2 regions of the Mesorhizobium sp. WSM3864 genome follow, and region 1 is predicted to be linked to the other one. Evidence: predicted binding sites of a transcription regulator. Region 1 holds the regulator's gene; the other holds the start of a gene.
What was found. Region 1 encodes LexA, which represses DNA repair genes until DNA is damaged. Its sites were predicted from a motif close to TGTTCNNNNTGTGTTCNG; they were not measured.
Positions count from the first base shown of each region.

Region 1 (4,208 bases):
GAGCATCGCCTCAGCCATCGAGAACGCGCGCGAAAACATTGCCGATCACATCAGAAGCACCATTGGCGGAGCCGAAGGCGAGATTGCCGCTGCACTGATCGTCGGCGTGCGCGCCGGCATTCCCGAGGACATCAACGAGGCGATGCGGCGGACCGGCATCTATCACATCATCTCGATTTCGGGCCTCCACATGGCGCTGGTCGCCGGCACGGTCATGCTTCTGCTGCGCGGCGCCTTTGCGCTGTTCCCGGATTTTTCGTCACGCCGGCCAGTGAAGAAATATGCCGCGGCAATCGCGCTTATGTCGATCGCCGCCTATCTCGTCATCTCTGGCGTGGTGGTCGCCGCCGAGCGAAGCTTCATCATGCTGGCCGTCATGCTGATCGCCGTGCTTTTCGACCGCGCCGCGCTGACGATGCGCAACTTGGCGATCTCGGCCATCGCCGTCATCCTGGTGTCGCCGCATGAAGTGGTTGGCCCGAGCTTTCAGATGTCGTTCGCGGCAACCGCCGCCCTTGTCGGCGCCTATGCCGGCTGGTCCGACTACCGCGCCGGCAAGGTGAGAGCGCCGCCGGCAAAGCGTTCGTTCCTGCGGTTCATGTCGCACAAACTGGCAGTCGGAGCAGGTGGCGCCGCAATGACGTCGATCATTGCCGGAAGTGCCACGGCGCTGTTTGCCATCTGGCATTTCCAGCGCGTCTCGCCGCTCAGCCTGCTGGCCAATCTCGCGATCATGCCGATCGTCACGATCGTGATGTTTCTCGCCGTCGCCAGCGCGGTCATGATGCCGTTCGGCTTCGACGGGCCCTTCCTCTATTTGATGGGCAACGGCCTGGCGGCGATGATCGCGATCTCGGCTTGGATTTCGGAGTGGTCGCCGGTCGATGCCGTGGGCCTGATCTCGATCCATTCGGTGCTGCTGGCGACGATCGCGCTCGTCATCGCTACGATGGCGACTACGTGGCTCAGGCTGGCCGCAATTCCTTTCGCTGCCGCGGCCGTCATGATCATCCCGCAGGTGCGCACGCCGGACCTGCTGATCTCGGAGGACGCGCATCTGGTGGCGATGCCGATCGGCGGGGGCGAACTCGCCGTCAATCGTGCCCGCTCCAACGAGTTCACCACCGATAACTGGAAACGCGCGCTCAAGGCCGAAACGATCGTGCCGCCGGAGACATTCGCCAAGGGCACGCTGGACTTGGCCGATCCCGTCGACCTGCCGCCTGGATCGCCCTTTTACTGCACGGGCGATCTCTGCATTGGCCGGCATCCATCGGGCGCAATCGTCGCGCTCGCCGAGAACCGTGAAGCTGCCCGGCCTGCCTGCGACTTCGCGGACCTCATCGTCATCAACGACGCCACGGCCTACAATCCCTGCCGCGATCCACGTATCCTCGTCGTCACCAAGCGGCAACTTGCGCGCGACGGCAGTGCCGCTGTCTTCTTCGATCCGCAATCGGCGACGGCGCGAGCAACCATTCAATACGCCGTCGAAAAACCGTACCGCCCTTGGCACGAACAGCGGCGCTACTCGCGTGAGGCCAGGGGGCTGGCGCCTTACAAGAAGCCCGAGAAGCCGGAAGCCAAGCCGCAGCCCCTCAGTAGCGGCGGATGAGCCCGACTAGCTTGCCCTGAACCTTGACGCGATCGGGACCGAAGATGCGCGTCTCATAGGCCGGATTGGCAGCCTCGAGCGCGATGGAGGCGCCCTTGCGGCGGAAGCGCTTCAGCGTCGCCTCCTCGTCGTCGACCAGCGCCACGACGATCTCCCCGGGGCTCGCAGTGCTGGCGTTGCGGATGATGACCGTGTCGCCGTCGAAGATGCCGGCCTCGATCATCGAGTCGCCTTTGACCTCGAGCGCGTAGTGCTCGCCGCCGGCGATCATGTCCGGCGGCACTGTGATCGAATGCGTCTGGTGCTGGATGGCGTCGATCGGCACGCCGGCGGCAATGCGACCCATCACCGGGATAGAGACGGCTGAAACGGCGTCGTCGTCATTGCTGGGCGTCGGCGTGCGGGCGGGCGCCGCGGGTTTGATCTGGCGGCCGAGATTGCCTTGGCCGCCCTGGATGACGCTCGGCGAGAATTTCTTCGCCGCATTGAGGCCGGGCGCGATCGAGTCAGGTAGGCGCAGCACTTCAAGGGCACGCGCCCGGTTCGGCAGCCGGCGAATGAAACCGCGCTCCTCCAGCGCCGTGATCAGGCGGTGGATGCCCGATTTCGAGGCAAGGTCGAGCGCTTCCTTCATCTCGTCGAAAGACGGCGGAATGCCGCTTTCCTTGAGCCGTTCATGGATGAACATCAGCAGTTCATGTTGTTTGCGCGTCAGCATGGCGGCCCCCATGGGTTCTGAAACCAGAATCAGAAAAACAAACCCAGAACAAACACTATCTGTTCCAGTTGTGTTCCGCAACCGTTTAAAGTTTAGTGAATGTGTTGACGTTTTGTTCAGCGTAACATCAGAATGCTGCATTCCTCGCCGGCTTCAGCCGCCGGTGCGAAGGGTTGGCGCACGATCAGGCCATTGGCATCGGCGAGCATCCTCAACATCGAGGAATCCTGGATGCCGAACGGTGTTGCGATCAGCGCCCCCGCATCTTCGCGGACCACGGCGCGCACATAGTCCTGCCTGAGATCGTTGGCGTGCATTGCGGCGCCTAACCGGGCCGTGCGGATTTCCTGCCGGCAGGACCGGCCGCCCAGCCGCGCCAGAAGCGGCTTCAGGAACAGCTGCGAGCAGACCAGGCTTGCGACGGGATTGCCGGGCAGGCCGATGCAGCGAATGTCGCCGAGCCGGCCAAACATCAACGGCTTGCCGGGACGCATGGCGATCTTCCAGAAGTCTAGCTGCATGCCTTCGCCGGTCAGCACGTCGTGGATCAGGTCGTGGTCGCCGACGGAGGCGCCGCCAAGCGTGACGATGACGTCGGCGCCGGCCTTGACCGCCTTCTTGACCAAGGCCGCGATCGCGTCCTTGCGGTCGGCGGCAATGCCGAGGTCGAGCGCGCGCGCGCCGACCGACTGGGCCGTAGCTGTGACGCCATAGGCATTCGACGAGATGATCTGGTCGGGGCCGAGCGCGCTGCCCGGCGGCAGCAATTCGTCGCCGGTGGCGATGATGGCGAGCAGCGGCTGCCGCACCACGTTGAGACTCGGATGGTTGGCCGATGCCGCCAGCGAAAGCGCCGCCGGATCGAGCTGGCGGCCTTTTTCGAGGAGCAGGTCGCCCTCGCAGAAGTCGAGCCCGCGGCGACGGACGTTGCGTCCTTCCGCGGTCGGCTCGGTCACTTCGATGCTGCCGCCGCCGAGATCGCGGACATTCTCCTGGATAACGACGGTATCGGCGCCTTCGGGGAGCGGCGCGCCGGTGAAGATGCGCACGGCCTCGCCCTTGCCGACAGAGCCGGTGAAGCCACGCCCGGCGGGGGCCATGCCGATCACGGAGAGCCGGGCGGGCGCCGAGGCTACGTCGGCGGCCCGTACGGCGTAGCCGTCCATCGCCGACGCATTGAAGGGCGGCTGGGTGCGCAGAGCCACCACGGGGTCGGCCAGGACCCGGCCGGCCGCGTCGGCCAGCGGCACGCTTTCGCCTGGCAGCGCGGTCGCGCCGTCCAACAGGCGTTGGAGCGCCTCGGCGACCGGAAGCAAAGCCATGCTAAGGACCTGCCTTGTAGTCGCCCGACTTGCCGCCGGTCTTCTCGACCAGCCTGATGCCGGAAATCGCCATGGCGCGGTCCGCTGCCTTGGCCATGTCGTAGATGGTGAGGCAGGCGACCGACGCCGCGGTCAGCGCCTCCATTTCCACCCCGGTCTTGCCGGTAACCCTGGCAAGCGCGCTGACCCTCAGGCCAGGGAGCGCGTGGTCGGGCTCGATCTCGACGGACACCTTGGTGAGAAGGAGGGGATGGCAAAGCGGGATGAGCTCATGCGTCTTCTTGGCCGCCATGATGCCGGCGATGCGCGCCGTGCCCAGCACGTCGCCTTTCTTGGCGTCGCCGGCCAGGATCATCTCCAGCGTTTCCGGCTGCATGGTGACCAACCCTTCAGCGATAGCCGTGCGCGTCGTCTCGGCCTTGCCGCCGACATCGACCATGTTGGCTTCGCCTTTGGCGCCGAGATGCGTAAGCGCGGGCATTCTCAGACGGCCTCGGCCGGCGCCTTGCCCGTCAGCAGAAGGGCGGTCGCGGCGGCCACGTCGGCCTGCCGC
Region 1 covers NZ_NSGD01000001.1:668,634-672,841, forward strand. The annotation lists gene CK215_RS03300 (ComEC/Rec2 family competence protein) at 1-1,615, shown strand, start outside; gene lexA (transcriptional repressor LexA) at 1,599-2,333, opposite strand; gene glp (gephyrin-like molybdotransferase Glp) at 2,450-3,655, opposite strand; gene moaC (cyclic pyranopterin monophosphate synthase MoaC) at 3,657-4,136, opposite strand; gene trpC (indole-3-glycerol phosphate synthase TrpC) at 4,139-4,208, opposite strand, start outside.

Region 2 (4,208 bases), on a different contig from region 1:
CAGCGGGATCGGCGTCGTCGATTCCGACACCGTGACCTGGACGCCGTGATTGCGCATGATGAGCCGAAGCTGCTCGACGAGATAGTTCTCGAACAGCTTTGGCTGGGTGATGGTGGTGGCAAAATGCCCGGGCGTCGGCATATGGCCGTAGGCTTGGCGCGAGTCGATCTGCGTGAACGAGGTGGTGGTGACGCCGATCTGCGGATAAAAGGCCCGGTAGCGCCTGCTCTCGTCGCCGCCGGCGGCGAGCTTGGCGAAGGAATCGCGCAGGAATTTGGTGTTGCGGTCGTAGAGCGCCTCCAGCGCCGCGACCGCCTTCTTGGCGTCGTCAAAACTCTGCCTGCCGAAAGGCTCCGGCATGACGACCGATTCGATGGCTTGGGGGTAGATTCGCTTTTCCATGGCCCAATATAGGGATTTGGAAGAGCGCTTGGGAGGGGGAGGCGGGCGCGAAGCCCGCCTTGCGGAGTATTTTTCTCTGGCCGTGTCAGCCACGCTGCAGGCTGACCAGCAGCACGAAGCCGATGCCTGCCTTCTTCGGCGCCGGCGCCTCGATGACCGAACCGGCGTCGGCGCGCATCATCGGCACCGCCAGCACAGGAGCGGCAAGCACCATCAGGATGAGCATCGCCCGCGGCAGGAGCCGAAGAGCTTTGAGGGTGGAGGCAGCGATGCGGTTCATGGTGGTCGTTCCGGTTTCGAGTATTGGTCGTTTCAGCGGCCGAAATGGTTCATGCAGTCCAGCCGGCAGGTATCGGCCATTCGCGGTGAGCGCGCCGGACGGCCGGCTTCGGCCACGAGGATGGCGAAGAACATGCCGAACAGGCTCATCAGCAGGCACACGATGGTGAAGCGGCGGACAAGCATTGGTCTCTCCTTCAATGCGAGGAGAATGCCCGAGCGCCTCTGAACCGGTTCTGAGACCGGTATTCATCTGCGGTTCAAATTGGCTGATGGGGTCATGACCCGGCCAAGGCCTGCGAAATGCCTTGTCCAGCGTTGCGCTCAGAAACGGCGCTCAAAAAGAAAACGGGGCGCCGGGCCCCGTTTTTGCATCGTCATCCGTTCGACTGTCAGAGCTTGTGCCAGGTCTGGGTCTTGCAGATCAGTCCGCCCAGAACGCAGCCGCTCATCTTTAGCGAGGTGCCGGAAAGCGTCGCCTTGCCGGAATAGGTCTTGTCGGTTTCCGGGTCTGTTATGGTGCCGGTGTACTTGTTGTCGCCGGCCGCCTTGAAGGAGCCGATCGTCTTGCCGGCATATTTGCCGGACTTGAGCGTGATGGAAAACGCCCCGCCGCCGGCGATCGCCGCTGTCGATCCGGCCTGCGTCTTCCAATTGCCCTCGATCGGGTCGGCCGACGCGGCGCCTGCCATTATCAAGGTGGCCGCCAGGGCCAGGCTGACTTTTCGAAACATGCTTGTCCTCCCTTTAGGGTTCCGGCGGGCCTCGTTCCGCCTTTCTGTCCCTTACGCAAACGTAAAGCTAATCCAGCCATCGCCAAAACGAAAGCCGTGCCGCGACGGAAGCTTGCAAGGATTTCGGCCGCGTCGGTCGCTGGAAATGAACGGATGGCGAAAAAGGCTTCGGTTTCCGTGGTTAGCGAAGTCTTGATTCCCGCGCCTCAAATTTTCGACGAATTTGGCGCAGATCGGCTGAATTGCTGGATTCCTATGCTTAACGGTTCTTCGCGTTTACCTCTTGTTTTAGCTTTGTTTTCTTCAAATTAAGCAAGCCATTTAACGACGGATTCAAGGCGAGCCGTCATCCTCGAAAGCATCGAAAGAGCGGCCCGCCCGGGGACTTCCAGGGACAGAAGGAGGCAGCTCTCGGGAGCAGACAGGGGATTGAAATGGCACGTTTTGAAATGCTTGAAGCCGGCTTCGGCGCCATGGGGGCAACTGCCCAGGCCGACATTCTTTTCGAACTGGGCATGATGTATGCGACCGGCCGCGATTGCGAGACCGACGTCATTGCCGCCCACAAATGGTTCAACATCGCCGCGATCAAGGGATCGCTCCGCGCCGCCGAGCTGCGCTCGGAATTGTCGGCATCGATGTCGAAGGCCGAGATCGCCAAGGCGCTGCGCGAAGCGCGCGAATGGATGACGATGCACTGATTTTGCGGGGTAAGGCCCGAAAGCTCTTAAGGGACAAGGCCGCAAAAAGACGGCCGGTTAACCAGACCAAGAACGCGGCAGGTCAACGAACTCAAGCCGTGCGACAACACAGGGAAGCGAGCGGGTTCAGGCGCGCGGGGTGCCGGGAAGCTCGACTGCAAAAGCCGCGACCGGCCGGGACAAGGCCGGCGCGGCTTTTGCATTTGCGCAGTCTCCGGCTGTATGGGAACGGCGGCTTGGCCCAAGAACTCCCCGTCGGAATGAACCAAATCCCGATACATTGTGCTCTCGACAGTTCCGGCGAAGGGTGAAATTGTCCCGGCTCTCTGGAAGAAGCGTGGCCGGAACGGCCGCGCGCAAGTGGAGGAGTTCTATTGTCATGAAAAGATTGGGTATTTTGAGCGCGGCCGCATTGGGCCTGACGATGAGCGCATCGGTTGCCTTCGCCGACGACATCACGATTTCGGTGGTCGGCCCGATGACCGGGCAGCTCGCCAACATCGGCGACCAGTTCAAGCAGGGCGCGCAGGCCGCGGCGGATGCCATCAATGCCGCCGGAGGTGTCAATGGCAACAAGATCAAGATCGACATCCAGGACGACCAATGCGATCCGAAGCAGGCGGTGTCGGTTGCCAATCGCATCGTTGCCAACGGCGTCAAGTTCGTCGACGGCCATGCCTGCTCGGGCTCGAGCATTCCCGCTTCCGCCGTCTACGCCGAAGCCGGCACCCTGATGATGAGCCCGGCCTCGTCTAATCCGGAACTGACCGACGCCGCGGCCAAGGCCGGCTGGCCGACGATCATGCGCCTCTACACGCGTGACGATGCGCAGGGCGCTTTCATCGGTCCATGGATCGCCAAGAAATATGCCGGCAAGAACGTCGTCGTCCTGCACGACAAGAGCGCCTACGGTCAGGGCGTTGCCGATGCTGTCAAGGCGACCATGAATGCCGGCGGCCTCAAGGAGGTCGACTATGAAGGCATCAATGCCGGCGAGAAGGACTATTCGGCTTTGGTCACCAAGCTGAAAGAGCTCAAGGCCGACGTCGTCTATTTCGGCGGCTACCATCCGGAGGCCGGCTTGATCCTGCGCCAGGCAGCGGAGCAGAACGTCAAGTTCCAGCTGATCATGCCGGACTCGATCGCCTCGCCGGAATTCTGGCAGATCGCCGGCCCGGCCGGTGAAGGCACGATGTTCGTCTTCCCCTCGGATCCGCAGTCGAAGCCGGAAGCGAAGGAGGCCGTGGCCAAGATCAAGCAAGGCGGCTTCACACCGGAAGGTTTCACGCTGTTCTCCTATGCAGTGATCCAGGCGGTGGCCGAAGGCGTCAAGCGCGCCGGCACCGACGACCCGGCCAAGGTCGCCGAGGCGCTGAAGGACGGCAAGCCGATCAGCACCGTGGTCGGCGATGTGATCTTCGACGAGAAGGGCGACCTGAAGAACGCCAGCTACGACATCAACCAGTGGCACGACGGCAAATACGCGCCGATCAAGCCGTAATTCGTTCTGCAGATCGATTGGAAATGGCCGGGATTTGTCTCGGCCGTTTTCGTATGTGCCTTGGCACTGATTTGGAGGCCAGTTCGGCGCTCTACGGCGTCCCCCTGGAGTCCTGCCGCCCCAGCCAGTTTGTCCCGTTGCCGATCCAAGGCGACCGGCAGCTCAGCCCCGTGCGTCCTCGAACCGCACCAGCACCGTGCCGTCGCTCACTTGCGCGCCTTCGGCCGCGATCTCGGCAATCACCCCGTCATGGGGTGCGGCGATCGTATGTTCCATCTTCATCGCCTCGAGGATCAGGAGCGGCTGGCCCTTGATCACGGCATCGCCCGCTGCCGCGCGCACCAGCTTGACCAATCCCGGCATCGGCGCGCGCAGGCTGTCCGACGCGGCCGCGGCCTCATCCGCCTTGGCCAGCGGATCCGGCACCGTGAATGTATATCCGACCGCTCCTTCGAACACCGTGACATGGCCCGGCCAGCGCGCGCTGCGCGGCATGCTCCTGAGGTCGTGCGCGTTGAGCGCGTCATGCGGCGCCTCCAGCGCCACCTGGAAGCGGCCGTCTGGCCGCGCCGAAACCCGGGCCAGGATGTT
Region 2 covers NZ_NSGD01000002.1:243,902-248,109, reverse strand. The annotation lists gene CK215_RS05515 (AMP nucleosidase) at 1-360, opposite strand, end outside; gene CK215_RS05510 (hypothetical protein) at 488-682, opposite strand; gene CK215_RS31245 (hypothetical protein) at 715-867, opposite strand; gene CK215_RS05505 (DUF2147 domain-containing protein) at 1,074-1,415, opposite strand; gene CK215_RS05500 (sel1 repeat family protein) at 1,850-2,116, shown strand; gene CK215_RS05495 (ABC transporter substrate-binding protein) at 2,496-3,617, shown strand; gene CK215_RS05490 (acetyl/propionyl/methylcrotonyl-CoA carboxylase subunit alpha) at 3,780-4,208, opposite strand, start outside.
Region 2: a site for LexA is predicted at 1,700-1,717, ahead of CK215_RS05500 (sel1 repeat family protein). Genes of this name have one in related genera too.